DNA from 2 places in the Acidovorax temperans genome. Region 2 is predicted to be linked to the other one. Evidence: predicted binding sites of a transcription regulator. Region 2 holds the regulator's gene; the other holds the start of a gene.
The links. Region 2 encodes HrcA, which represses chaperone genes, less so after heat shock. Its sites were predicted from a motif close to TTAGCACTCNNNNNNNNNGAGTGCTAA; they were not measured.

Region 1: PQV96_RS16835 (co-chaperone GroES) is a predicted target of HrcA. The motif match lies at 12,013-12,039, and genes of this name have one in related genera.

What each region holds. Positions count from the first base shown of each region.
Region 1 covers NZ_CP117193.1:3,595,903-3,610,496, reverse strand. Annotated here, with positions in the region: gene zwf (glucose-6-phosphate dehydrogenase) at 1-762, opposite strand, end outside; gene pgi (glucose-6-phosphate isomerase) at 937-2,508, shown strand; gene PQV96_RS16880 (SMP-30/gluconolactonase/LRE family protein) at 2,526-3,455, opposite strand; gene edd (phosphogluconate dehydratase) at 3,555-5,324, shown strand; gene eda (bifunctional 4-hydroxy-2-oxoglutarate aldolase/2-dehydro-3-deoxy-phosphogluconate aldolase) at 5,498-6,127, shown strand; gene PQV96_RS16865 (ATP-binding protein) at 6,156-7,508, opposite strand; gene PQV96_RS16860 (winged helix-turn-helix domain-containing protein) at 7,505-8,170, opposite strand; gene PQV96_RS16855 (cytochrome b/b6 domain-containing protein) at 8,184-8,960, opposite strand; gene PQV96_RS16850 (hypothetical protein) at 8,969-9,256, opposite strand; partial or broken gene PQV96_RS16845 (DUF1924 domain-containing protein) at 9,324-9,407, opposite strand; gene groL (chaperonin GroEL) at 9,814-11,460, opposite strand; gene PQV96_RS16835 (co-chaperone GroES) at 11,631-11,921, opposite strand; gene argC (N-acetyl-gamma-glutamyl-phosphate reductase) at 12,126-13,061, opposite strand; gene PQV96_RS16825 (LysR family transcriptional regulator) at 13,163-14,050, shown strand; gene petA (ubiquinol-cytochrome c reductase iron-sulfur subunit) at 14,097-14,594, opposite strand, start outside.
Region 2 covers NZ_CP117193.1:3,185,065-3,199,658, forward strand. Annotated here, with positions in the region: gene PQV96_RS14960 (serine/threonine protein kinase) at 1-804, opposite strand, end outside; gene PQV96_RS14965 (YicC/YloC family endoribonuclease) at 880-1,797, shown strand; gene gmk (guanylate kinase) at 1,834-2,454, shown strand; gene rpoZ (DNA-directed RNA polymerase subunit omega) at 2,471-2,674, shown strand; gene PQV96_RS14980 (RelA/SpoT family protein) at 2,769-5,045, shown strand; gene greB (transcription elongation factor GreB) at 5,090-5,650, opposite strand; tRNA gene PQV96_RS14990 (tRNA-Arg) at 5,731-5,807, opposite strand; tRNA gene PQV96_RS14995 (tRNA-Ile) at 5,987-6,063, opposite strand; gene hrcA (heat-inducible transcriptional repressor HrcA) at 6,103-7,107, opposite strand; gene PQV96_RS15005 (NAD kinase) at 7,136-8,029, shown strand; gene recN (DNA repair protein RecN) at 8,032-9,708, shown strand; gene rapZ (RNase adapter RapZ) at 9,698-10,561, shown strand; gene mutY (A/G-specific adenine glycosylase) at 10,620-11,669, opposite strand; gene PQV96_RS15025 (dynamin family protein) at 11,666-13,633, opposite strand; gene mutM (bifunctional DNA-formamidopyrimidine glycosylase/DNA-(apurinic or apyrimidinic site) lyase) at 13,741-14,553, opposite strand; gene PQV96_RS15035 (tetratricopeptide repeat protein) at 14,586-14,594, shown strand, end outside.

The sequences.
Region 1 (14,594 bases), 410 kb from region 2:
CGCGTTGGCGCTGGAGTTGATGGGTGGCTCCATGCCGATGGCGCACAGCAATTGCAGCGCATGGTTCTGCACCATGTCACGCAGCGCGCCGGTCTGGTCGTAGAAGGCACCGCGCGACTCGACGCCGAGTTCTTCGGCGATGGTGATCTGGATGTTGGCAATCGTCTCGCGGCGCCACAGGGGCTCGAACAGGGCGTTGCCAAAGCGCAGCGCAAACAGGTTCTGGACGGATGGCTTGCCCAGGTAGTGATCGATGCGGAAAACCTGTTCTTCCTTGAGCACGCGGCGCAGCGTGTCGTTGATGGCCTGGTTCGACTGCAGGTCATGTCCCAGGGGTTTTTCCAGCACCACGCGGGTGGTGGGGCCGTTGAGGCCCACGGCGGCGATCTGTTCGCACACGTTGGTGAACAGGCTGGGGGCCGTGGCCACATACATCACCACCGAGTCCGCTCCACGCGCGTTCAGCAACTCGGCCAGGCGCTGGTAATCTTCGGTCTTGGAAAGATCCATGCGCAGGTACTGCAGCAGCGCTGCAAACTGTGCAAATTCTTCTGCACTGGGGCGTTTGGCCAGGTCCACACTGTCAAAGCGTGACTGGATCAGGCTGCGGTACTGTTCGTCGCTCAGGTCATCCCGCGCCACGGCAATGATGCGCCCTCCTGTGGGCAGCGTTCCATGCCGAAAGGCCTGAAACAATGCGGGCATGAGCTTGCGCCAGGCAAGGTCGCCAGTGCCGCCGAACAGGACGAGGTCAAAACTCATGGTGTCTCCGTGAAGTGTGGATCGTTTTGTGGTGAAAATTGTAATCTCGTTACATGAAAATTCCTCTTTGAATTGAGATTTGCAGTGTTTTGTAACCAGAAAGAATCCAGGTATTCGTTGTTGTTTGTGTAATCAAGTTACGATTTCAGCCGATTGAGAACCCTGTCCATCCAAATGTTCATGCCCCTCCGTTGCGACCAAACTACCCCCTGGCCCTTGCTGCAGGCGCACTATGCAGACCGGGGCCGTCACCTGGACATGCGGCGGGCGTTTGAGCAGGATGCGGACCGCTTTGCGCATTTCAGCCAGTCGGCCCCCCATGTGTTCGCTGATCTGTCCAAGAATCTGTGGGATCGCGACTCGGAAGCGCTGCTGCTGGATCTGGCCCGCGCCACGGGCCTGGAAGCGCACCGCAACGCCATGTTTGCGGGCGAGGCCATCAACACCACAGAGAACCGTGCCGTGCTGCACACCTTGCTGCGCAGGCCTGCGAATGTGGCTCTGCCCGGCGATGTGCCCGAAACAGCTCAGCGCCTGGCCGATGTACACAGCACACTGAACGCGATGCTGGCCTTTGCTGAAGAGGTGCGCAGCGATACCGCCATCACCGATGTGGTGAACATTGGTATTGGTGGTTCAGATCTTGGCCCCCACATGGCGGTGCGGGCATTGGAAGAGTTCCGCATTCCTTCCAAGCGTTTCCATTTCGTCTCGAACGTCGATGGCCATGAACTGCACCATGTGCTTCAAGGGCTCAAGGCCGAGAGCACCTTGTTCATCATTGCGTCCAAGACGTTCACCACGGCCGAGACCATGATGAACGCGCGCTCAGCGCTGGCCTGGTTTGCTGCGCAGGGTGGTCAGGATGTGGCGGGGCACTTCGTGGCCTTGTCCACCAACCTCGAAGCCACGCGCGCACTGGGCATCACCACCACCTTTGGTTTTTGGGACTGGGTGGGTGGGCGCTATTCGCTGTGGTCGGCCATTGGTTTGCCGATGGCCATCGCCATTGGCGAGCAAGGCTTCCGTGAGTTCCTGGCCGGTGGCCATGCCATGGACGAGCACTTTCGCACCGCACCGCTGGCGCAGAACCTGCCTGTGCGCCTGGGGCTGCTGGATGTGTGGTACCGCAACTTTTACGGCTTTACCAGCCGCTGCGTGGCGCCGTACCACGCATCCATGTGCCGCTACGCGGCCTACCTGCAGCAGTTGGAGATGGAGAGCAACGGCAAGCGCGTGGCGCTGGATGGCAGCACACTGACTTGCGCCACGTCGCCTGCCATCTGGGGCGAGCCCGGCACCAATGGCCAGCATGCGTTCTTTCAGATGCTGCACCAGGGCGCAGATGTGCTTCCGCTGGAGATCGTGGCCGTGCGCAAGGCATCGCACCCGCTGCCGGGCCACCAGCAAAAGCTGCTGGCCAACGCGCTGGCGCAGACGCAGGCGCTGATGGTGGGCAAGGCCAGCGACGACGGGCACCGGCACTTTCCGGGCAACCGCCCCAGCACGCTGATGCTGCTGGACGCCCTGACACCCACCACGTTGGGTGCCTTGATTGCGCTGCAAGAGCACCGTGTGTTTGTCAGCGGCAGCCTGTGGGGTATCAACAGCTTTGACCAGTGGGGGGTGGAACTGGGCAAGGTACTGGCCAAGGACCTGGAAACGCGCTGGGAGAGCGGCGACCTGGCAGGCCTCGACGGTTCAACCGCCGGGCTGCTGCAAATGTTGCGCACCCCTGCGGGGTGAGGCAACGCGCTGCCCAGTCAGCAGCGAAAGAAGTTCACCGGTAACCCTGGCACGCCCACTTCGATGCTGAACAAGCTGCCTGCGGGCACGAGGGCTTCGCACTCCTGCTGGGGTCGTCCGGCGCGTGCAGAGGTGATGTAGAGCGTGCGCAAATCGTCACCGCCGAAGCACACCATCGTCGGGCACTGTACTGGCACTGCAATGCGCTGCAGGACCTTGCCCGCTGGTGAGAGCTGTAGCACACACGCCCCCTCATACATCGCGACCCAGTAGTTCCCCTCCACATCCACTGCCGCGCCATCGGGTCGGCCGCCATAAGGCTGGCCGTCCACCTTGCGGTCAAACTGCACCCAGGGGCGACGGTTGGTGATTGCGCCCGTGGTCACATCAAAGTCAAACTGGTCAATGCGGTGTTCCGGCGTGTTCGACCAATACAGGGTGCAGTTGTCAGGGCTGAAGGCCAGGCCGTTGGCGGTGAAGTTATCGCCCGCCATGTGGCGCACGCTGTAGCCGGTGGCGCTGCTGGCATCGGCCTGCAGGCACCACAGTGCGGCATTGGGTGCCGTGCGGGGCGTGATGACTGAGCCCGCCCAAAAGCGGCCCGCGGTATCGCAGCGGCCATCGTTCAGGCGCAGCACGGCGGTGTCGTGCTGCTCCGGCGGTAGCAGGGCCAGGCAGGTGAGGGCGGTGGGGTCGGCGCTGTCCTTGGCCGTGTCCAGAAGATAGAAACCGTTTCGTAACCCGATTACCAATCGACCCGCCGCCACTGGCGCGCAGCAACCGGGCTCGCTGGGCATGCGCCACTGCCGGTGTTTGCCGCTCTGAGGATGCCACGCATGCACCGCTTGTCCCTGAATGTCACACCAGTAAAGGGATTTTTCCGTGGGGTGCCAGAAGGGCGATTCGCCCAGTTCGGACGGCGGCAAGGGCAAGGTTTGCAGGGGCATGGGTTGAATCGGGGTGGTTATCGAGTTACATTCTAGGGCCTCATACAACGGGCCCCGTCACCCTGCACGGGGCCTTGCCACCCACCGATGGAGACTTCCATGCACCCAGTTGTAGCGCGCGTGACCCAGCGCATTGTCCAGCGCAGCGCAGACACCCGCGGCGCCTACCTTGCAGGCATCGATGCCATGATCGCTCGCAAGCCCGCCCAAGACCGCATGGGCTGCGCCAACCTGGCCCATGCCTATGCGGCGCTGCCAGGTTCCGACAAGTTCAAGGTCACCGTCGAGAAGGCGCCCAACATCGGTATCGTCACGGCCTACAACGACATGCTCTCGGCCCACCAGCCGTACCAAAGCTACCCCGCCGTTTTGCGGGACGAAGCCGCCAAGCTGGGCGCCACAGTGCAAGTGGCGGGCGGTGTGCCCGCGATGTGCGACGGTGTGACGCAGGGCACGCCCGGCATGGAGCTGTCGCTGTTCTCCCGCGATGCCATTGCCATGGCCACTGCGGTAGCGCTGTCCCACGATGTGTTTGACGGTGCGCTGCTGCTGGGTGTGTGCGACAAGATCGTGCCGGGCTTGCTGATCGGTGCGCTGCACTATGGCCACTTGCCCTGTGTATTTGTGCCCGCAGGCCCCATGGGCACGGGCTTGTCGAACAAAGACAAGGCCAAGGTGCGCGAGCAGTACGCACAAGGCCTGGTGGGGCGCGACGAGCTGCTCAAGGCCGAGTCCGCTGCGTACCACAGCCCTGGCACCTGCACGTTTTACGGCACGGCCAACAGCAACCAGATGCTGCTGGAAGCCATGGGCCTGCATGTGCCCGGCGCGGCGTTTGAAGCGCCTGGCACCGAGGCGCGCGAGGCCTTCACCCGCCAGGCGCTGCGCACCGTGCTCGACATCGGCAAGCGCGGCAACCGCTTCACCCCCATCGGCAAGCTGGTGGACGAGCGCTGCATCGTCAACGCCATGGTGGCCCTGCTGGCCACGGGCGGCTCCACCAACCACCTAATCCACTGGGTGGCGATTGCGCGCAGCGCGGGCATTCTGATCGACTGGTCGGACTTTGATGAACTCTCGTCCGCCGTGCCGTTGCTGGCTCGCGTGTACCCCAATGGCGATGCCGATGTGAACCAGTTCCAGGCCGCAGGCGGCCCCGCGTGGATCTTGCGCGAGCTGCTGGCCGGTGGCTTCATGCACGCCGATGTGATGAGCGTGAATGCGGGCGGCATTGCCGCAGGCGGGCAAGATGCACCGGCCCAGTCGGGCGACGAAAGCGTGCTGCGCCCCGTGTCCAACCCCTTCTCCCCCACGGGCGGCCTGCGCCTGCTGCAAGGCCGCCTGGGCCGTGCGGTGATCAAGGTGTCTGCCGTGCCTGAAGACCGCCACATCATCGAGGCCCCGGCCCGCGTCTTTGATTCGCAAGAGGCCTTGCTCGCCGCCTTCAGTGCGGGCGAGGTCAACCAGGACATGGTCGCTGTGGTGCGCTTTCAGGGCCCGCAGGCCAATGGCATGCCCGAGCTGCACAAGCTCACGCCCCCGCTGGCCGTGCTGCAAAACCAGGGCTTCAAAGTTGCGTTGGTCACCGATGGCCGCATGAGCGGCGCATCGGGCAAGGTGCCTGCTGCCATCCACGTTACGCCCGAGGCACTGGCCGGTGGCCCGTTGGCCAAGGTGCGCGATGGCGACATGGTGCGGGTCGATGCCGTGGCAGGCACGCTGGATGTGCTGGTCGATGAAGCCACTTGGGCTGCCCGCACCCCCGCGCCTTACAACGCCCCCGCGCAAACCGGCTTTGGCCGCGAACTCTTCACCAACTTTCGCCGCCACGCTGGCGGTGCTGAACAAGGAGCCTGCACATGGCTGTAGCAGGAAGCTCCCCCTGAGTCGCTTCGCGCCTTCCCCCTCTCTCGCTGCGCGGGAGGGGAACGCACCCAGTGGCCTGGCAAAGCCAGCTCCACGGGTGCACTGGTATGGCGTCTCGCCAGTTTTGTAGGCCGCTTGCGGCATCCGACACCCAACAAATCAAGGAGCACCAACTTATGAATCCCCTCGACATCGCCAGCCACGGCCCTGTCATCCCCGTCATCGTGATCGACCGCGTGGAAGACGCGCTGCCTTTGGCTGAAGCGCTGTTGGCCGGTGGTGTGAAGGTGCTGGAGGTGACGCTGCGCACTGCTGCTGCGCTGCCGGCCATTGAAGCCATCGCGCGCCATTTGCCCGAAGCTTTGGTCGGCGTGGGCACCGTGCTCAATGCCGATGATGCCCGCCGCGCCAGCGAGGCTGGTGCACGTTTTGCCGTCAGCCCGGGCTACACCTCAGACGTGGGCAATGCCTGCAAGGGGCTTGGCCTGCCGCTGCTGCCGGGCGTGGCAACGTCCGGCGAGATCATGGCCGCGCTGGCCGATGGCTTCTCGTTCCTCAAGCTGTTTCCGGCCGAGGCTGCTGGTGGCATCCCCTTGCTCAAGGCCTGGGCCAGTCCGTTTGGGCAGGTGAGCTTCTGCCCCACGGGCGGCATCAGCCAAGCCACCGCCCCCAACTACCTGGCTTTGCCCAATGTGCGTTGCGTGGGCGGCTCGTGGTTGACGCCTGCAGACGCCATGCGCCAGGGCGACTGGGCGCGCATCACCCAGTTGGCACGCGACACACACGCTTTGCGCACGCCAGTCTGAGGGCTCGGTGGGGGAGGGGCCTGCCCCCTTACCAGCGCACCTTCACGCGCAGGCCCCCCAGCTCTGGGCTGGTGTCGGTGCTGATCTGCAGCCGGTGAATGCGCGCGATGCGCTGCACGATGGACCATCCCAGGCCGCTGCCCGTCTGGCCTGTGCCCAGCACGCGGAAGAACCGCTCGCCCAGCCTTGCCTGTTGTTCCGGTGCCAGGCCGGGGCCGCTGTCTTCCACGGTCAACTCCGTAAAGCCCTGGGCCTGGGCCACCTGCAGCCGCACCTGCGCGCCATCGGGGCTGTAGCGCACGGCGTTGTCCAGCAAATTGCGCAACAGCACACGGGCCAAGGGCTCGGGGAGCGGAATATGGAGGGCTGCGGGCAAAGGCTCGGTGATTGCCACTTCCTGTTGCCGGCGCTGTGCGGTCGGGCTGCATTCCGCCACCAGGGGACGGATCACGTCTGCCAGCGGCGTGCTCTGGGCGTTACCCGTGGCTGGCTCTGCATCCAGCCGCGCCAGTTGCAGCAGCTGTTCCACCAGGCGTGTGGCGCGGTCGCAGCCTTGCACGGTAGCCTCCAGCGCGCGTGCGCGTTCCTGTGAATCTGCCGCGCCCTGTGCCACTTGGGCTTGCATGCGAATCCCGGCGATGGGGGTGCGCAGTTCGTGGGCGGCATCAGCAGTGAACTGCTGTTCAGTGGCCAGCAGCCGGGCTGTGCGTTCAAACAAATCATTCAACGCGGTCACCAGCGGCAACACCTCGGGTGGCACGCCTTGGGTGGGTAGCGGCTCCAGCGATTGGGGCTGGCGGGTAGCCACCGCGCGGCTCAGCTGCTCCAGCGGGCGCACCGAGCCACGCACGGCCCACCAGATGCCCAGTGCCAGCAGAGGCAAGGCCCAGGCCAGCGGCTTGAGGATGCTGGTGAGGCTGGCCAGGATGATTTCTTCGCGCACCGATTGCAGCTCGCCCACCAGAATACGCACATCGCTCTCGCGCCCCTGGGTCACAAACACGCGCCAGGCCTTGCCGTCCACAGTGCTGTCGGCAAAGCCCCGTTTGCGCCGCTGCGTCAGGGGCTCTTGCGGCGCACTGGCTGATCGGGCCAGCAGCTGCCCCTCATGCCACAGCTGGAACACCACGCGGGGCTGGTGCTTGTCCAGCTCGGGTGCCTCGTTCAGGCGGTCTTCGTCCAGTTCGTCCAGCGGCTGCAGGCGCAGCAGGGCGGCGGTCTGGGCCAGGTGCGCGTCCAGCAGGTCGCTGACTTCGTCATCGGTCTCCTGCCATGCCAGGGCTGCCGCAGCCGCCCAGGCCACGACCACCAGCGCCAGCACAGTCATCAACAGGCGCGCTTGCAAAGAGCGCGGCGTGCGCGTTGATATGGTGGCGCTCATGCCTGCTCCCGTGGAATGCGGTAGCCCACGCCGCGCACGGTTTCGATCAAACCGGCGCCCAGCTTGCGGCGCAGGTGGTAGATGTGCACTTCCACCGCATTGCTGTTGATCTCACTGCCCCATTCGTACAGGCGTTGCTCCAGCTGTTCGCGGCTGAGCACGCGGCCCGCGTTCAGCATCAGGGCGTGCAGCAGGTCGTATTCGCGATTGGAGAGTTCCACAGGCTGGCCGTGGGCCAGCACCTGGTGTGCAGCAGGGTCCAGCACCACATCGCCCGCAGCCAGGCAGGTGTCGCTTTGCCCATGGGCGCGGCGCACCAGGGCGCGCAGGCGGGCGGCCAGCTCGTGCAGGTCGATGGGTTTGATGAGGTAATCGTCGGCCCCCGCGTCCAGCCCTTCGATGCGGGCGGGCACGGCGTCGCGGGCGGTAAGCACCAGCACGGGCGTGGTGTTGCGGCGTGCCCGCGTTTGGCGCAGCACCTCCATGCCGTCCTGGCGGGGCAAGCCCAGGTCGAGCACTGCGGCTTGGTAGGCGCCGGTGGCCAGTTCCCGCTCTGCCGCTACGCCGTCGCGCACCCAGTCCACCTGAAAGCCGTGCTGCGCCAAGCCCGCACGGATGCCAGAGCCCAGGAGTTCATCGTCTTCTGCCAGCAGGATGCGCATGGAGTGCCTTCAGTCAATCGTCGTCATCGTCGTGATTCTCGCTCCAGCCCCAGCTGGTGGCCGCGGGTTGCACCGGTGCGTTGTTCCACTGCCAGGCCCAGAACCCCAGCACGCAGGCCAGCACCAGGGCGGCCAAGGCGCGGTGGTTGTGTTTGGCCAAGTCGGGGCCAGGACCGGGCACACGGCCTGTCAGCATGGGCAGCGCCTGGTTCTTGCGGCGCAGCGCGCTCAATAGCGCGATCAGCCCCACATGCACCAGCACCACCATCAGCATCGCGTTGCCGAAGAACTCGTGCACCTCTTCCAGCCATTCGCCGCCCCATTCGTCCCACACGGCGTAGCCGCTGAGGGTGAGCGGGACGATGGACACCAAAATCATCCCCACGGCCAGTGCCATCAACAGGTTTTGCCCTGGCCGCCAGGCGGCCTGCATTTCCGATGGCGAGCGCACAGCGACTAGGGACTGCAGCCAGGCGGGCAACCCCTGTAGCTTGCGCCACAGCGCGGACAGCCGCACCTGCCGGGGGCCAAACAGCCCCCACAGCACCCGCGCCACCAGCAGCCCCGCCAGGGTGTAGCCCAGCGTGACGTGCACCAGCCGCCAGCGTTCACCATCGGCGGTGATGTAGGCACCGGTGAAGCTCAGCGCCATCAGCCAGTGCAGCGTGCGTGTGGCGGCATCCACCACGCGGCGGGTGGCGGGGCGGAGCGTGGCGGCCGATGAGGGCACAGATGGGGCCGACCCGGACGGTGCGGGCGGCGCGTTGTGGGGAAGGCTGTTGCTGGTCATGCGGATGCTCACTTGGGAATGCGGACGCGGTCGTCGTCAAAGTCACCCTGGTCGGCCCGGGTGTGGCACGCCATACAGTTGGCGCGGCTGCCGATGGAAGCGCGCTTCCACACGGCGGGTTCGATGTCGCGGTGCTTGCGTTCAAACCATGCAGACTGGGTGATGCGATCTTGCGGAGGTGCCTCGCGCACGCGCTTGAAGGTGCCGGCATGGGCTTCCAGCCACACGCTGATCTGTCGCACCATGGCGGGGTCCAGCGATGCGTCGGTGCCGTAGTGCTGATCCAGGCCCTTCATCATCCGGCTCCAGGAGCTGGCGCGCAGGCGTGGTGGGCGGGTTGCCGTGGCATGACGCACACGACCATTCACCACCGTGGCGGCTGTTGAAGAAAACGCGCCCCCGTTCGGCATTGACCGCGGTGCCAGCGGCATCGCTGAAGCGCTGCATTTGCGAGGCGGCCGTGGTGTCGCCAGCGTGTGCAATGGGCGCCAACGCAGCCACCAACAGAGGGGCTGCGATGCGTGCAAAGAGGGGGCGGTGTGCTGTTGTCATGCCGCTATGGTGCGGCGCGGGCATGAAGAATGGCTTAACAACCCGTTCATGCGGCGTTCAGCTTGGCCCCATGGCTATTGCTCGGGCTGTTTGGCATGGTTGATGCCAAAAATGGCTCTAGCGCCCGTGTGGTAAGCGCTACCTGCTATGAAATTTGATGTGATCTGGCGCAGGCTTATCGTCACAGGGCAGAGCAGCCCATCGTTGGGCGCAGCACATCCGGCACCGCCATAAAAAAAGCCTGCAGGCCGTGAGACCTGCAGGCTTTGGGCTAGGGCACCGTGAAATGCCCGCCAGGCAATTACATGCCCATGCCGCCCATACCACCCATGCCGCCCATGTCGGGCATGCCAGCAGCAGGTGCGTCGTCCTTTGGAGCCTCAGCCACCATGGCTTCGGTCGTCAGCAGCAGCGATGCCACGGAAGCGGCGTTCTGCAGGGCTGTACGGGTCACCTTGGTGGGGTCCAGGATACCCATTTCGATCATGTCGCCGTAGGTGTCGTTGGCAGCGTTGAAGCCGTAGTTGCCCTTGCCGTTCAGCACGGCGTTCACCACCACCGATGGCTCGCCACCAGCGTTGTAAACGATCTCGCGCAGAGGCGCTTCGATGGCCTTCAGGATCAGCTTCACGCCGGCGTCTTGGTCAGGGTTGTCGCCCTTGATCTCGCCAGCCGCTTGGCGTGCGCGCAGCAGAGCCACGCCACCACCGGCCACGATGCCTTCTTCCACAGCAGCGCGGGTAGCGTGCAGGGCGTCTTCCACGCGGGCCTTCTTTTCCTTCATTTCGACTTCGGTCGCAGCGCCGACCTTGATCACTGCCACGCCGCCAGCCAGCTTGGCCACGCGCTCTTGCAGCTTTTCACGGTCGTAGTCGCTGGTCGCTTCTTCGATCTGGATGCGGATTTGCTTCACGCGGGCTTCGATGTCGGCAGCGGCACCAGCACCGTCGATGATGATGGTGTTTTCCTTGCCCACTTCGATCCGCTTGGCTTGGCCCAGGTCGGCCAGAGTCACCTTCTCCAGGCTCAGGCCCACTTCTTCAGCGATGACCTTGCCGCCCGTCAGGATGGCGATGTCTTCCAGCATGGCCTTGCGGCGGTCGCCGAAGCCAGGAGCCTTCACAGCCACAACCTTCAGGATGCCGCGGATGGTGTTCACCACCAGCGTAGCCAGGGCTTCGCCTTCGACGTCTTCGGCAATGATCAGCAGGGGACGGCCAGCCTTGGCAACTTGCTCGAGCGTGGGCAGCAGGTCGCGGATGTTGCTGATCTTCTTGTCGTACAGCAGCACGAAGGGGTTGTCCAGCAGGGCAGCTTGCTTTTCTGGGTTGTTGATGAAGTAGGGCGACAGGTAGCCGCGGTCAAACTGCATGCCTTCCACAACGTCGAGCTCGTTGTTCAGGGACTTGCCGTCTTCCACGGTGATCACGCCTTCCTTGCCGACCTTGTCCATGGCGTCAGCAATGATCTGGCCGATGGAAGCGTCAGAGTTGGCGGAGATCGAACCCACCTGGGCGATTTCCTTGGAAGTGGTGGTGGGCTTGGAAGCCTTCTTCAGCTCTTCCACCAGGGCTGTGACAGCCTTGTCGATGCCGCGCTTCAGGTCCATGGGGTTCAGGCCAGCGGCCACGTACTTGGAGCCTTCGCGCACGATGGCTTGGGCCAGCACAGTAGCAGTGGTGGTGCCATCACCAGCGTTGTCGCTGGTCTTGGAAGCCACTTCCTTCACGAGCTGGGCGCCCATGTTCTGCAGCTTGTCCTTCAGTTCGATTTCCTTGGCCACGGACACACCGTCCTTGGTCACCGTAGGGGCGCCGAACGAGCGCTCCAGCACCACGTTGCGACCCTTGGGGCCCAGAGTCACCTTGACCGCGTTGGCCAGGATGTTCACGCCTTCAACCATGCGAGCGCGGGCTTCGCCGCCGAAAACTACGTCTTTTGCTGCCATTTTTGGCTCCTAAATTCTGAAAATCGTTAAACGGATAACGGTTTGTGGTGAAAGTAAGCGTAGCGAGCAGGTGTCAGGCTAGGCGCACGGAGCGCAGCAACCGGAACGTACTTCCTGTACGTGAGGATTGCGAGCACCGAGTAACGACGCCTGGCGCCTGCGCAGTAGCTTTATTTCTCTACAACGGCGAACAGGTCGTCTTCCTTCATCACCAGCAGCTCGTCGCCGTTGACCTTGACGGTCTGGCCCGAGTACTTGCCGAACAGAACGCGGTCACCGACCTTCACGTTCAGGGCGATCACTTCACCCTTGTCGTTCTTCTTGCCGGGGCCCACAGCCAACACTTCACCTTGATCAGGCTTTTCGGCGGCGTTGTCAGGGATCACGATGCCGGAGGCCGTCGTGGTTTCGCTTTCAATACGCTTGACGATCACGCGATCGTGCAGAGGGCGAAGGTTCATTGCATTGCTCCTGTTTTCAGTAAAAAAAGCTGATGGATTCAATCAGCCCCGGCCATCCGGGGCCACCAAACTGCCAGCAGGGAGCGCGGTGTTAGCACTCGTCTGCGGTGAGTGCTAATGATACGGGCATTTGTGGCCATTTCAAGACACCCCCCCAGAACATGGGGGAAGAAGGCTTCTCCTCTCCGGTTCCGCCCGCGCCCGTCAGGTCGTGCCGCCCAGCATCAGAGCCAGGTTCTGCACCGCCGCCCCCGAGGCGCCCTTGCCCAGGTTGTCAAACACGGCGGTCAGCAGCACCTGGCCGTGGCGGGCGTTGCTGAACACCCCCAGCCGCAGCTGGTTGGTGCCGTTCAGGGCCTGTGGGTCCAGGTGCTCGGCCGCTTCGGTGGTGGCGGGAGGCATCACCTCGACAAAGGGGGCGTCGGCATAGTGCTGCTGCAGGCAGGCGTGCAGATGTTCGCCTTGTGTGCCCGGCGCGAGCAGCCGCAGATGCAGCCCGATGGTCAGCACGATGCCCTGGCGGAAGGCACCGTACGAGGGCAAGAAAAACGGGCGCTGCGACAGCCCGGCGTATTGTGCGATTTCGGGCGTGTGTTTGTGCTCCAGCTGCAGCCCATAGACCTGGAAGGCGGGCGCATGGGCTGCCTCGGGGCCTTCGTGGGCTTGCACGCGGGCACGTCCGCCGCCGGAGTAGCCCGACACCGCATGGATGTTGAGTGCATGGTCGGCAGGCAGCAAGCCGGCCTGCACCAGGGGCCGCAGCAGGGCGATAGCACCTGTGGGGTAACAGCCGGGGTTGCTGACGCGTTGCGCGTTGGCGATGCGCGCGGCCTGCGCCGCATCCATGTCGGGAAAGCCGTAAACCCATTGCGCGTCCGTGCGGTGGGCCGAGCTGGCGTCGATCACGCGCACGGCGGGGTTGTGGATGGCGGCGACTGCTTCACGGGCGGCAGCGTCGGGCAGACACAGGATGGCGATGTCGCAGCTGTTGATGGCTTCGGCGCGGCGGGTGGGGTTCTTGCGGTCGGACTCGGGCAGCGTCAGCAACTGCAGGTCGGTGCGGCCGTGCAGGCGCTGGTGGATTTGCAGGCCGGTGGTGCCTTGGTCGCCGTCAATAAAAACAAGGGGCTGGGTGGTCATGGTGCAGATTCCTGGCATGGGGGGATGTGGAATCTTCGGCGCCGGTCCAAACTTTGAAAAGTTGAATTTCACAAACTTCAAGATCAGTTCTGCTGAACGTCATGCGCGAACTCAATCTCGACCGGCTGCGCACCCTGGTCACCATCGCTGACCTCGGGTCTTTTGCCGAAGCGGCCCGCACGCTACACCTGGCGCCGCCCACGGTCAGCCTGCACATTGCCGACCTGGAGGCGTCGATTGGTGCGCCGTTGCTGGTGCGCAAGCGGGGCGAGGTGCGGCCGTCCGGCGCGGGCGAGGTGCTGGTGGAGCGGGCCCGGCGCCTGCTGGCCGATGCCGACGAGGCCATGGACCTGGTGCGGCGCCAGGTGCAGGGGCTGGAGGGGCGGGTGCGCCTGGGCGCATCCACCGGCGCCATCGCGCACCTGCTGCCCCAGGCGCTGGAGGTGCTGGGCAAGCACCACCCCGGCATCGATGTGCAGGTGGTGGTGCTCACGTCACAGGAGACCGTGTCGCGGCTGGGGCTGGGCACGCTGGACGTGGGCCTGGTGGCCTTGCCTATGGCCGCGGTGCGCGGGGTGACGGTGATGCCCTGGCGGCGCGACCCGGTGATGGCGTTCGTCCCCTCCGCTTGGGCGGCACCCCGCAGGGTCACGCCCCAGTGGCTGGCGGGGCAGCCGTTGATCCTTAATGACGACGGCACCAGCCTGCCGCGCCTGACGAGCGAATGGCTGGCCCTGGCGGGCGAGCAACCCAAGGCGCGCATACAGCTCAACTACAACGATGCCATCAAGAGCCTGGTGGCTGCGGGCTATGGAGCCACGCTGCTACCGCACGAGGCATCCACCGCCACGCCGCTGGACCCGCGCATCCGCATGCTGCCGGTGCAACCCCGGCTGTGGCGCCCCCTGGGCATCGCCCACCGCGCGGGCCCTGTGGAGCGCGCCACCCAGCATGTGCTGGATGTGCTGTGGCAGCAGAAGCAGGTGTGACGCAAAGCTGAACCGGCAATGCGCCGCCCCACGCGGCTGCCATCGCTCAGGCGGTGTCGTCTCCGATGAGCAACCGGGTGTCAGACACGTAGCGGTGCGGCGGGACCTCCAGGTTGGTGGGCGCGGGCTTGTTCTTGAAGACGCGGCCCGCCAGGTCGAAGGTGGAGCCGTGGCAGGGGCAAAAGAAACCCCCCTGCCATTGGTCGCCCACGCTGGGGTTGCTGATGCCTGCGGGCACGGCGGTGGGAGAGCAGCCGAGGTGCGTGCAGATACCCACCGTGACAAACACCTCTGGGCGGATGGAGCGTTGCGGGTTGCGGGCGTACTCGGGTTGCTGGTCCTTGCGCGAGGCCGGGTCGGCCAGCGCGGCGTCTTGCTGGGGCAGGGCGGCCAGCATTTCGGGCGTACGCCGCATGATCCACACGGGCTTGCCGCGCCATTCCACCGTCTTCACGCCACCGGGCGGCAGGTCGCCGATGTCCACCTCCACACCGGCGCCCATGGCCCGTGCGCGTTCGCTGGGGGCCAGGCTGGACACCAGGGG
Region 2 (14,594 bases):
TTCGATCAGGTTGTCCGAGTACACACCGCGCAGCTTGGTCAATGCCAGCGAAAGGCGGTCTTTTTCGATGCGCTGAGGCGCTTCATTGGGCGGAAAGCCTTGCATGCAGGCATAGATGCAGGCACCTATGGCGTAGATGTCGGTCCACGGCCCCATCTGTGAATCACGCCGGTACATCTCGGGCGCAGCAAAACCGGGGGTGTACATGGGGCGGATGAAGTTGCCTTCCTTGCTCAGCACCTCGCGCGCCGCGCCAAAGTCAATCAGCACAGCCTTGTTGTCATCGGTGATGAAGATGTTGGCGGGCTTGATGTCCAAGTGCAGCATCTTGTGCTGGTGCACGATGCGCAGGCCGCGCAGCACTTCATCGAACAATGAGCGGATGGTGGATTCGCGGAAGACCTTCTGCGTCTTCAGGTCGCGCGCGGTGATGATGAAATCCTGCAGGGTCGCGCCCTCCAGGTAGTTCATCACCATGTAGACGGTTTCGTTCTCGCGGAAGAAGTTGAGCACGCTGACCACCGAGGCGTGCGAAATCTGCGCGAGCGAACGCCCTTCTTCAAAAAAGCTCTTGAGGCCCAGGCGGTACAGCGAGAGTTTTTCAGGCGGCACCTTGGGCAGCAACTCGCCTGGCGCGCGCGTGGCCAATGATGAAGGGAGGTATTCCTTGATGGCAACCTGCTGGCCCTCGGAATCCACAGCGAGGTACACCACGCCGAAGCCGCCGGAAGAGACCCTGCGCACCACGCGATAGCCACCGAGCAACGTATCTGGTGGCAATGGTGCGGGCTTGATTTTTGACATATTTTGCGAAGATGACTCGGGGGTTAGGCGGAACCCGGATAATCGCCGGATCGCAAGCAACCATCAAAAAGTCCAATGCCAGTTTACAGCATGACCGGATACGCCAGCGCGCAGCAAGGCGCGTCTGCCACTGGCGCTGAAGCCGAGGGCCGCGCCCCCCAAAATCGCAGGCTGGGCCTGGAAATCCGTTCGGTCAACAGCCGCTTTCTGGACCTGTCCTTCCGCCTTCCTGACGACCTGCGAGCGCTGGAACCCACGCTGCGCAGCCTGCTCACAGCCCGCCTCAAGCGTGGCAAGGTGGAGGTGCGTGCCGCCATCGAAAACGAAGACAGCAACACCCTGCAAGACCCACCAGCGCGCTTGCTGCAACGCCTCAACACCTTGCAAGACTCCGTCAAGGCTTGGCTGCCCGGCGCTGCACCGCTGAGCGTGGCCGATGCGCTGCGCCTGTGCGCCAACGCCAATACCAGCTCGCACGACTGGAGCGAAGCCGTGCCTGCGCTGGCCGAAGAAGCCCTCACAGCGCTGCTGTCCGCCCGCGAACGCGAAGGCAAGCGCCTGGCCGCCATGGTGCTGGACCGCGCCAAGCAACTGCGCGCGCTGGCCCAGCAAGCGGTGCCGCTGGTGCCGCAACTGGTCGAGCAGCAACGCCAGCGCTTCATGGAGCGCTGGAAGGAAGCCATGGCCCTCACCGATGGCGCCATCCTGCCCGAGGCCGCCCGCGACCGCGCACTGACCGAAGCCACCGCTTTTGCCATTCGCATCGACGTGGCGGAAGAAATCACGCGCCTGGAGTCGCATCTGGATGAAATCGAACGCCTGCTGAAAAAGGGCGGCGAAGTCGGCAAACGCCTGGACTTCCTCATCCAGGAGTTGCACCGGGAAGCCAACACCCTGGGCTCCAAATCTGCCGCCCTGGACCTCACCCGCATCAGCGTGGACATGAAGGTCCTGATCGAGCAAATGCGCGAGCAAGTGCAAAATATCGAATAACACTCATTTTTTGATAGCGCCTTGCGCTTATCTGCTATGGACTACCCCGGAAATCTCTTTGTAGTTGCGGCCCCCAGCGGTGCTGGCAAATCCAGCCTCGTCAAGGCCCTGCTGGAGCTGGACTCTCACGTCCACCTGTCGATCTCCCACACCACCCGCGCGCCCCGCGGACAGGAAAAGCACGGTCGCAATTACTACTTCGCATCTCAGTCCGAATTCGACGCCATGGTGCAGGCCAATGCCTTCGTGGAATGGGCGCATGTGCATGGCAACCGTTACGGCACTTCCAAGAAGGCGATTGAAGAACGCATTGCCCAAGGCGCCGATGTGATTCTGGAGATCGACTTCCAGGGCGCATTGCAGGTGAAGCAGGCCTTCAGCAACGCAGTGCTGGTTTTTATCCTCCCCCCCAGCTGGGAGGAACTCCGCTCGCGCCTGGAACGCCGGGGCGAGGATTCGGCCGAAACCATCGAGCTGCGCCTCAAGAACGCCGCGATCGAGATGGCACAGGTCGATAAATTTGACTTCGTTATAATCAACGAGTTGTTCGAGAGCGCCCTTTTTGATCTGAAAGCGGTCGTTCACGCCCAGCGACTCAAGTACGCCGCGCAACGCCGCGCCCGTGCAGACACCTTCAAGTCGCTCAATATCACCTGAATCCCGGAGTAAAACGATGGCACGCATCACCGTAGAAGACTGTCTGGAAAAGATCCCCAACCGCTTCCAGCTCGTGTTGGCCGCCACGTACCGCGCTCGCATGCTGAGCCAGGGCCACGCCCCCCGCATCGAAAGCCGCAACAAGCCCGCCGTGACTGCCTTGCGCGAAATCGCCGAAGGCAAGGTCGGTCTGGAAATGCTGAAAAAAGTTCCAGGTTGATTTTTGTCGGGCAATGCCCCCAAATGAGCACCGCTATGCGGTGCTTTTTTTTGCTTCTCCGCCACCCCTCCAACTCCCGCGCTACATTTAAGGCATGACCGCGGTGCTCAACTTACATTCTGCAACGCAGACCCGACCTGGCGATGCCCAGCCTACAGCCAGCCCGACCGCCGCCGCAGCCAACGCCGCAGCGGCCAGCTTTGCTGCGCTGACGGAAAACCTCAGCTACCTGGACGCCGCCAGCATTGAACAGGTAAGGCAGGCCTATCGCTTCGCTGACGAAGCGCACCTGGGGCAACTGCGCAACAGCGGTGAGCCTTACATCACCCACCCCATTGCCGTGGCGGCGCAATGCGCCGCCTGGAAGCTAGATGCACAGGCCCTGATGGCCGCCCTGCTCCACGACGCCATGGAAGACTGCGGCGTGACCAAGGCCGATCTGATTGACCGGTTCGGCGCCCCGGTGGCAGAGCTGGTGGACGGACTGACCAAGCTGGACAAGCTCCAGTTCAACACCCGCGAAGAAAACCAGGCAGAGTCTTTTCGCAAGATGCTGCTGGCGATGGCGCGGGATGTGCGGGTCATCCTCATCAAGCTGGCCGACCGTACGCACAACATGCGCACACTGTCGGACATGCCCCGCAGCAAGTGGGGGCGCATTTCCTCCGAAACGCTTGAGATTTACGCCCCTATTGCTCACCGCCTTGGGCTGAACCAGACCTACCGCGAATTGCAAGACCTTGCGTTTCGGCATCTGCACCCCTGGCGCTACGCCACCCTCTCAAAGGCGGTCAACAAGTCGCGCAACCGGCGGCGGGATCTGGTGCAAAAGGTACAAGCCGAGGTAGACGCAGCCTTCAATCGCATAGGCATGAAAGTCCGCCTGGCGGGGCGCGAGAAAACGCTGTACGCGATTTATCAAAAAATGCACCTCAAGCACCTGAGCTTTGCCCAGGTGACGGACATCTACGGCTTTCGCGTCATCGTACCCACCATCACGGACTGTTATACCGCACTCGGTGTTTTGCACCAGATGTACAAGCCTGTCCCAGGCAAGTTCAAGGATCACATCGCCATTGCCAAACTCAATGGCTACCAGTCTCTGCACACCACGCTGGTGGGGCCATCTGGAATCAACATCGAATTCCAGATACGCACGGACGAGATGCATGTGATTGCGGAAGCCGGCGTAGCAGCGCACTGGCTCTACAAGGCGCAAGACTCTGACGGCTCATCAGCAGAGCGACTGGGTACCAAATGGCTGCAGTCGCTTTTGGACATCCAGAACGAAACCCGGGATGCCGCGGAGTTCTGGGACCATGTCAAGGTGGATCTTTTCCCGGACGCGGTCTATGTTTTCACACCCAAGAGCCAGATCATGGCATTGCCGCGCGGAGCCACAGTGGTGGATTTCGCGTACGCCATCCACAGCAATGTGGGCGATCGAACCACGGCAGCCAAAATCAACAACGAGCAAGTGCCCTTGCGCACCGAGCTGAAAAATGGGGATGTGGTCGAGATCATTACCACGCCTGTTTCCACACCGAACCCCGCCTGGCTGGGGTTCGTGCGCACCGGACGTGCTCGTTCCAAGATACGGCACTACCTCAAAACGCTGGCCCACACCGAGTCCGAAAGCCTGGGCGAAAAACTGCTCATCCAGGCAATTCGCGCGGAAGGCCTGGAACAGCTCCCGCCCGACGAAGGCGAAACGCATGCTCTTTGGGAAAAGCTGTTGCGCTTCACAGGCAACCGCAACCGCAGTGAATTGCTGACGGATTTGGGACTGGGCAAACGTATCGCCAGCATCGTGGCAAAACGGCTGGTGGTACTGCTGGGCGAGCACGGCCATCGTCCCGATGCACTGCTGCTCACGCGCGAGCGGTACACCTCACACGAGACCCTCTCCCAGGGCGCAGTCACTCTGGATGGTAGTGAAAACGCTTCCGTACAATATGCACCTTGCTGCCGCCCGGTGCCGGGTGATCGCATCGTCGGCTACCTGGGCCGCGGCGAGGGGCTGGTCGTACACAACGCGGATTGCAGTGTGGCCAAGCGCTTGCAGCACAAAGACAGCGAACGCTTCATTGCCGTGGACTGGGCAGACGAACCGACACGCCTGTTCGAAACCGGGGTGGTTGTGACCGTCATCAACGGCAAGGGCGTACTCGCACGGATCGCCCAGGAGTTGGCCAACTCCGAAGCGGACATCACCCATGTGGACATGGATGACGAGGCCGCCCTGGACACCACTGACCTTAGGTTCGTTGTTGCGGTACGTGACCAGGCACATCTGGAGGCGGCTCTGCGGAATTTGCGCCGCACCCAGGCGGTGATTCGTGCCAACAGAATCACGCCGCAAGCGACGTGACTCTGCCCTGCCATCCAGAGCAGCGATGGCAGGAGAGCCACAACTCAAGACTTTACAGGGTCGGGATAGCAGACGGATCTCACCTCCAGCATGCGGGTGCCTGCTGGAGTCGGAAGCGCCACCTCATCCCCCACCCTGGCTTTGAGCAATGCCCGGGCTACGGGCGCAATCCAACTCACCTGCCCCGCGTGACTGTCCGCCTCATCAATGCCCATGATGGTGATGGTTCGATCCACTCCCTCATCATCACAATAGGTCACGGTGGCGCCAAAAAACACCTGATCGCTACCCGCGTGAAGGCTAGGGTCAACCACCTCAGCGATCTCTAGACGCTTTGTCAAAAAGCGGATGCGACGATCAATCTCCCGCAGCCGCTTTTTGCCGTAAAGGTAATCGCCATTCTCGGAACGATCTCCGTTGCTGGCAGCCCAGTGCACTGCCTCGACGACTTTAGGACGCTCGTTGTCAATCAGGTCCAGCAACTCCGCACGAAGGCGTGCGTATCCTGCAGGAGTGATGTAGTTCTTGGCACCTTTGGCCAAGGGAGGCAACGACACCTCGTCATCTTCATCACCATCCGTCTCTTTGGTGAAGGCTTTGCTCATGGCGCATTCATCTCCGAAAAGAATAAAGCGATTGGACAAATGAAAAAGCCTGCAACTTTTCAGTTGCAGGCTTTAAACATTGGTGCGGCTGGCAGGAATCGAACCCACGACCCCTTGGTTCGTAGCCAAGTACTCTATCCAGCTGAGCTACAGCCGCTAAGCTTTGAATTATAGCATAAATTTTTAGAACTTTAAAAATTTATGCAACTTGCTTTTGTCTTCTTAGCGAAGACATCAGCTTCATCGCATGACTGAGATTGTAATACACGCCAGACTGCATTTTTTGAAAAATGCCACTTTTTATGAAAAAGTGGGCTGCATTCGCAGCAGGCCTTTTGGTAGGGCGTGAGGGACTTGAACCCGCGACCAAAGGATTATGAGTCCTCTGCTCTAACCAACTGAGCTAACGCCCCAAACCAGCCTGCTTCTCAGGACGACGGATTGTAAGGCGTTTATTTGCGGTAACTGAGCGCGTTGGAAACCAGCTTGGAAGTGATGTCCACGATCTGGATCATCTTGTCGTACGGCATGCGCGTCGGGCCGATCACCCCCAACGTTCCGACAACTTTGCCATCGACCTCATAAGGAGCGCTGACCACTGACAGCTCCTCGAAAGGAACCACCTGACTCTCGCCCCCAATGTAGATGCGCACGCCTTCGGCCTGGCTCGAGATATCGAGCAAGCGCAGGATTTGCGTCTTTTGCTCAAAGAGATCAAACGCCCGGCGAAGGTTCCCCATGTCACTGGAAAAATCGCTCACTGACAACAGATTCCGCTCCCCTGAAATCACGACCTCATCCTGGGCTTGCGATAACGCCTCAGAACTCACGTTGACCGCAGCCTGCATCAAAGAGGCGATCTCGCCTCTCAACAAATCCACCTCCGACTTCAAGCGCTCCCTGACCTGCTCCATTTCCAAACCTGCATAGTGCGCGTTGAGAAAGTTGGCAGCTTCGACAAGCTGGGATTGCGAATAGTCGGAATCAGTGAAGATGACCCGATTTTGAACATCGCCCTCAGGCGAAACGATGATCACCAAAAACCGGCGTTCTGACAGTCTCAAGAACTCTATGTGACGAAATACCGAACTGCGGCGGGGTGCCATGACCACACCGACAAACTGAGACAGACTGGACAGAAGATGAGCCGCATTCGCGATCACTTTTTGCGGCTGCTCGGGCATCAATTGCGGAGCCTCCAGCCCGTCCCGCTGCACCGTCAACATGGTGTCCACGAACAAGCGGTAGCCTCGGGCTGTAGGTACACGCCCTGCCGAGGTGTGGGGACTTGCAATAAGCCCCAACTCTTCCAAGTCCGCCATCACATTGCGGATGGTGGCAGGAGACAAATCCAGCCCGGAGGCCCGAGAAAGCGTGCGTGAGCCTACGGGCTGGCCGTCTGCGATGTAGCGCTCGACCAGCGCTTTGAGCAACAACTTGGCACGGTCATCGAGCATGGTTTGATTTTAATGATGTAATTTCCAAATGACTCTGAAATTCCGTCGTGTCGCGCTCATCGGCAAATACCAACCCTCTGCGGCTCCAGGCATGTCCGAGAGCAGCTTGCTGGCCCTTGAGAAGATTGCTGACTTCATGACGAACTTGGGCTGCGAGGTAATGCTGGAAGCAGAGACAGCGCAGAACACTGGGCTTACAGAATTTCCATCAATTCAAGTGGAGGAAATGGCCACTTGCGACGTGGGGCTGGTGGTCGGCGGGGACGGCACGATGCTGGGCATCGCACGTAGGCTGGCACGCCATGGGGTACCGCTCATTGGCATCAATCAAGGCAGATTGGGCTTCATCACCGACATCCCTTTTGAAGCGTACCAGACTACCTTGGGCCCCATGTTGCGTGGCGAATATGAGGAAGACTCAAGACCCCTCATGCATGCACGCGTGATGAGAGGCGAAGAGGTGGTATTCGAAGCGTTCGCCATGAATGATGTGGTGGTCAATCGCGGCGGAACATCGGGGATGGTGGAGTTGCGTGTTGAAGTGGGGGGCAGATTTGTCTCGAACCAGAGAGCGGACGGATTGATCATCGCCTCGCCGACAGGGTCCACTGCATATTCACTGTCCGCAGGGGGACCCATGCTGCACCCCGCTATTCCAGGTTGGGTTTTGGTTCCCATCGCACCGCACACACTATCCAACCGCCCGATCGTTCTTTCGGACGCGACAGAAGTCGCCGTGGAGGTGGTCAGTGGGCGGGACGTCAGTGCCAACTTTGACATGCAATCTTTAGCGTCACTTCAGCATGGCGACCGAATCTTGGTGCGACGCTCAGAGCACTGTGTGCGCTTCCTCCACCCTGCTGGTTGGAATTACTTTGCGACCTTGCGGCGAAAGCTCCGCTGGAATGAGGGGGGGTCCTGAGCATGGCGCTCAAGCGCATGGTGCTACGCGATTTCGTGATCGTGGAGTCACTAGACCTCGAATTACAACCTGGCTTTACCGTTCTGACAGGAGAAACAGGGGCAGGTAAATCCATTTTGATCGATGCACTTCAGATCGTGCTGGGCGCACGGGCTGACACCAGCGTTGTACGGGAGGGCGCAGCCAAAGCCGATATCTGCGCGGAGTTCGATGTTCCTGACCACGTTACACCATGGTTGGAAGAAGCAGGCATTGATGCGGAAGCTGCGATACTTTTGCGGCGTACCGTAGACAACCAAGGTAAAAGCCGTGCCTGGATCAACGGAGTGCCAGTGACAGCAACTCAGTTGAGATCTCTGGGCGAGCAGTTGTTGGACATCCATGGTCAGCATGCTTGGCAGAGCTTGACTCGCCCAGAATCAGTACGCAACCTGCTGGATGCATACGCAGGAACCAATCCAACCGACACCATGGCACGTTGGACCCAATGGCGACAAGCGCAAAAGGCTCTACAGCAAGCTCGCGAGGCACAGGCGACTCTGCAGCAAGAACGTGACCGACTTCAGTGGCAAATTGCCGAACTGGAAAAGCTGGCACCACAAAGAGATGAGTGGGAGGAGCTGGACTCGGCCCATAGGCGGTTATCCAACGCCAATGCACTGATTGAGGCGGCACAACGTGTCCTTCGAATATTGGAAGACGAAGACAACGGCGCCTTGGACCAGTTGTCTCAAGCCCATACGGCGCTACAGAACCAGGAACATGTTGAAGCGGATTTCAGCGCGATGTCGGATGTACTGTCGTCTTGCCTGGCGCAAGCCGGTGACGTCGCTCACTCCCTGCACAGCTATTTACGCAGAACAGAAGTAGACCCAGAACGACTAGCAGAGTTGGACACTCGAATTTCCCTGTGGCTGAACTTGGCGCGTAAATACAAGCGTCCACCTGCCGACTTGCCGCTGCTGCTGCAGGAGTGGAAACAGTCACTGCAGCAACTCGATGCTTCAAGGGATATTGAAGCATTGACTGCAAAGGCCGATTCGAGCGAACGCGCTTACCACGCTGCAGCAAGAGCCTTGTCGGTGCAACGGTCAAAAGCAGCACCACGATTGTCCTCATCCATCACCAAAGCCATGCACGGCCTTGGAATGCAAGGAGGAAAGTTTGAGGTTGAGATCAAAAAATTGACTGAACCTGCATCGCATGGGCTGGATGAAATCTCCTTCTTGGTCTCAGGGCATCCCGGTGCAACGCCTAAGCCAATAGGCAAGGTGGCTTCGGGGGGGGAGTTGTCTCGCATATCCCTGGCGATTGCAGTCACAACGAGCGAGCTGGGACGTGCCCCTACCCTGATATTTGATGAAGTGGACTCCGGGGTGGGCGGCGCCGTTGCAGAAACGGTCGGGCGGTTAATGCAACAGCTTGGTGCAGATCGGCAGGTTCTAGCCGTCACCCACCTACCTCAAGTTGCATCCTGTGCACACCACCACTTGCAAGTGTCCAAACTTCGGTCCAAAGCAGGTACGACCAGCACCGTGCAAAGCATGACCGGCAGCGCTCGGGTCGCTGAGATTGCAAGAATGCTAGGCGGAGAACGCCCAACACAAACGAGCCTGGCCCATGCAAAGGAAATGCTGGAGGTTGCCGGGTCTGAACGCGGGGACAGCAATGGCACTTGAAATCGTATTGATCACGGGTATGTCAGGCTCAGGCAAGTCGGTCGCCCTGCATGCAATGGAAGATGCTGGTTACTACTGTGTGGACAACCTCCCACCAGAGTTACTTACGGCGTTCGTGGCTCTTGAACACAAGCACCATGGCAACCGCGTAGCGATTGCCATGGATGTGCGCAGTGCTACCTCATTACCCCAGGTCCCCAAAGAACTCGACCGGCTCAAGTCGCAAGGCATCGTCGTCCAGTCACTTTTTCTGGATGCCACTACAGGCACATTGATTCGTCGATTTTCGGAAACGAGACGGCGTCATCCGCTATCCAACGACGAATTACTACAAGGACGCCAAGCCTTGGTTCAAATCATTGAACTCGAACGAGAACTTCTTGCAGACCTTCGCGAGCAGTCTCACGTGATCGACACCAGCCACATCAGATCGTCACAACTTCAAAGCTATGTGAAAGGACTGCTGTCGGTAGCCGCAGGGGGAATGACGCTGGTGTTCCAGTCTTTTGCGTTCAAGCGGGGAATTCCCGTGGATGCCGATTACGTGTTCGACGTGCGGATGCTACCCAACCCACACTACGAGAGTTCTCTGAGAGATTTGACGGGCTTGGATGCGCCTGTGGCAGAGTTTTTGGCACAACAGCCAGAGGTAGTCACCATGGAACAGCACATTGAGCAATTCATGGCCTATTGGCTGGATGTGCTTGAGCAAAACCACCGAAGCTACGTCACTGTGGCCATCGGTTGCACTGGTGGACAACACCGATCCGTCTACTTGGTAGAACAATTGGCACGTCGTTTCGAGCAACGCTGGAAAGTCCTCAGGCGCCATAGAGAGATGTATGGTCGATAGACAGGCACTACCGTACCCTAGGCTCCCGTCTCAGGCGCCGTTAAATGCTGCAGCAGCCTTATGCCCAGTCCTCAAGGATCTTGCGCATAGGCGCGGGTAGCCCGGCTTGTGGCCATTCAGTTGTCTGGAACCACCGCCCAGTTTCGCTAGGCCGGCACTCATGATCCACCGCTATTGCCAGAGGATGAAGATGCAAGTCGCGATGGGTTAACACATGTAAAAAAGCAGCGTGCTCACGCAGCGAAGCCAAAGGTGCGATTGCGGCAGCTGCATTGGCTGCGGTCTCACGATCAGGAAAAATCGGCGCGCATTGCAAGCCCGCCCATATGCCAGTGGATGGGCGAGTTTCAAGCCAAACGGCTCCATCCAACCGTATGAGCAAGAGCAACCACCAAGACTCCGACCTGCGGACTAGCTTTCGTGTTTTGACGGGGTACCGCTCTGGAGCGCCTTCCTTCTGTGCCACGCACACGCCCATCAAAGGGCAAATCAGACATTGTGGAGTTTTAGGGGTGCACACCCCCGCACCCAAGTCCATCATCCCCTGGGTGTAGCGTGGCATTGCTGCAGCAAGGTCAGAGACGGGAAGCAAGGCCTCTGCATGCTCCCAAAGCGCTCGTTCATTCTTGGCTACCGCCACATCACCATCGAATCCGACCACTCGGGTCAATACACGACGTACATTGGCATCGAGAATCGGTACTCGCTGGGAGAAACAAAATGCGGCAATCGCTCCTGCGGTGGAGCGACCGATTCCCGGCAACTTCGCCAAGAGTTCAGCGGACGAAGGGAAAACCCCGCCGTGCTCAGCAACAACCAGCTGCGCGCACCGATGCAAATTTCGGGCACGACTGTAATAACCCAGGCCGCTCCACAGACCCAGCACCTCATCCTGTGAAGCGCTGGCAAGTGCGTGCACATCCGGGAATCGTTCCAGAAAACGTGCGTAGTAACCCAACACGGTGCTCACCTGGGTTTGCTGCAGCATGATTTCCGACAGCCAAACCCTGTAGGGGTCGCGGGTCTGCTGCCAGGGGAGATGACTGCGTCCATGACTCGCCTGCCACCGCACAACCCGAGTGGCTACGGACTCCAAAGACTCGCTCATGCCAACAGAAAGTCCACGGGCGTATCTTTTTGGGAAGACTCTTGTTCTGGTAGCTCGATCAACTGCGAAGTCAGCTCTTGCAACCGCTGCTCCAGTTGAATCAGTTCATCTTCACCCGCCTCAATTTCGGCAATACGCTCGACCAGGCCGCTTGCAGCCTGTTGAATGCGGTCTACCGCCTCAATGCGTCGCGAAAAACTACGACGACGCTCCCTCAATTGCGCATCCAGCTGCGCCGTTGCAGACTTACTCCACAGCTCCAGATCATTGGCAGCAGACTCGTAGACGGTACGCAGGCGGGTTCCCAAAGCACGCACCAGGCGCTCAGAGAACTCTGGCTGAGCGAGTTTCAGTGCATTGCTGACGCCCAGATATTGCAGGTGGCTCTGCTCAATATGAGCCAAATCCTGCAAAAAATGCTCCAACTGTGGCGCTGGTGGAACCTGTAGAGAAAATCCAAACTCTGCGTTCAACTGACGAAAGGTGCCAGCGAGCATGGCCTGGATCTCCACGCCAGAAGCTTGAGCCTTATCGACAGTGCCTTTGAGCTTGTCAAAGGTCTCCAGGTAGATTTTTCGCACTCCGAGCTTCAAGCCCTTTTGCTGCAGCAATTTGGACAGTTCCGTAAGTTCAGTCTTGAGCGCTTTGGAGCCCAGCTGCTGAAAGACTTCGCGCAACAGTTTGAGGTGAACCGCACGAACTGCCTGAATCTTCGCGGCACTGCGGTCAAACTCCTCCTGCTCTTGCTCAATCCGATGGCGCATGCTCTCGATGACAGAAGCATTCTTCCCACGCAGACTCCGCAACTCAGCCATCTGGTCATCGAGATCGCGACGCCGGATGTTGATGACACGGGATGTTTCGGCTCGCAGATTGGCAACACCGGTAGCAACGGCGGCCCGCAAGATCGCTTGGCGGCGTCCCATCACACCCTGTGCCAGGACTTCCTCAAACGCTGGCAGGCCACTGGACTCCAGCAACACATCGTCACAGGCAATTTTTGCGACCAAGCCCTTCTGAGCCGAAACAGGTACCACCTGCTCCAAAGGGATGCCCAACATCTCTGCAGAGGTCCGGCACTGCCTGCCCAATTGGGCTTGAACCTGCTCAGGCGAGTTCAGCGAGTCCCAGAGCGTATCAATCTTGTTGAGAACCACCAACCGCGCATCCATGCTGTCCGTGGAGGTCGCCAGGTGTTCTCGCCATATTGAGAGATCCGAGCGAGTGACGCCCGTATCTGCACTCAAAATAAACACTACCGCATGGGCCTGCGGAATGAGGTTCACCGTAAGTTCTGGCTCTGCACCCACGGCGTTCAATCCAGGCGTATCCAGTATCACCAAACCCTGCTTGAGCAGGGGATGTGGAATATTGATCAGCGCATGGCGCCACATGGGCACTTCAACCAAACCGTCAACATCTGGAACTGGGTTCTCGTCCGTCAGATCGTCATGCCAGAAACCCAAAGCACGGGCATCCTCAATGGAAACCCGCCGAATTTCAGATACCTTTTCTAAGGCTTTCGCAATTTGGTCCGCGTTGTTCACGTCCAATGCGATCTCCACCCAACGCTCAGGCTTCAGACGCCAATCTGCCAAACCTTGCATTTGAAGGCGCGTTTCAATGGGAAGCAGCCGAAGGCTCGGAGGCAGTGCTGAGTCGTAACCCAGCTCGGTTGGACACATCGTCGTGCGTCCAGCACTGGCAGGCATGATGCGCCGCCCATAATCGGCGAAGAAAATCGCGTTGATGAGCTCCGACTTACCTCGAGAAAACTCAGCGACAAACGCAACCATGACTTTGTCTGTGCGCACCTGTCCTTCAAGGCGCTGCAGTCGCTCTTGGACTGCTGCGTCCATAAGGTCATGGTTCGACATCCACTCTGCAAGTTGCTTGAGCTGCTGTGCAAATGCGCGACGCCAAGCGCCATGCTGGTCGAACTGTTCGTTGAATGAGGGTCCCACTTTGCTCCCGGAATGCAATGGTCGGTCTGCAAGCAGACATGAACAAAATATAGCACCGACCGTCCACAAGCTCACTCTTGGACTGGCAACCTAGGACAGAGGCGCAACTAACGTTGGCAACTCGGGCAATAAAAACTGCTGCGCTGCCCTTGCCTGATCATTTTCACGGGGGTGCCGCAAACGTAACACGGTAATCCCGCCCGGCCGTACACCTGAACAGCGTTCTGGAAATGCCCCGAAGAGCCGTCGGCACTTGAAAAATCTTTCAAACTGCTTCCCCCCAGTTCTATCGCCTTGCCCAAGACCTGCCCTATGGCTTGATACAACCGATGGATGCGCACAGGGCCCAGAGAGGATGCCCGAACCGTGGGACGTATTCCCGCAAGATAAAGCGCCTCGGATGCATAAATATTGCCAACGCCTACCACCAACTTCCCCGCCAACAATAATTGCTTGACGGGTAGGCGACTGGCTTTGACGCCTTGATGAAAAGCCAGCGGGGAGAACGAAGGCCCAAGAGGCTCCATACCCAGCCCACCCAAAAGCTTTTTAGCCACAGGGGCTTCTTCTCCCTGGGCATAAACAACAGCTCCGAAACGGCGCGGGTCGTGCAAGCGAAGCGTGCCCGCCGAGGTCTGTAGATCCCAGTGATCGTGTTTACCCGGCTCTGGCTGACTACCGGAAAATCGCAAGCTCCCAGACATCCCCAAGTGAACGAGCAAAAGCCCCCGATCAAGATCAATCAACAGATACTTACCGCGGCGGCGAACCCCCACGACATGCAAGCCCACCAATGACTCTGCCGCGCAGCCCAAGGGCCAACGAAGCGGCTTCCCCAAACGAACAGCCAGGATACGTGCACCCGCAATCGCCTCGGCGAAACTGCGGCGCGTCACCTCTACCTCGGGCAGCTCAGGCATAGGTGCCCCCCAACGAGCAAAGAGACAAGCATGTGGATTAT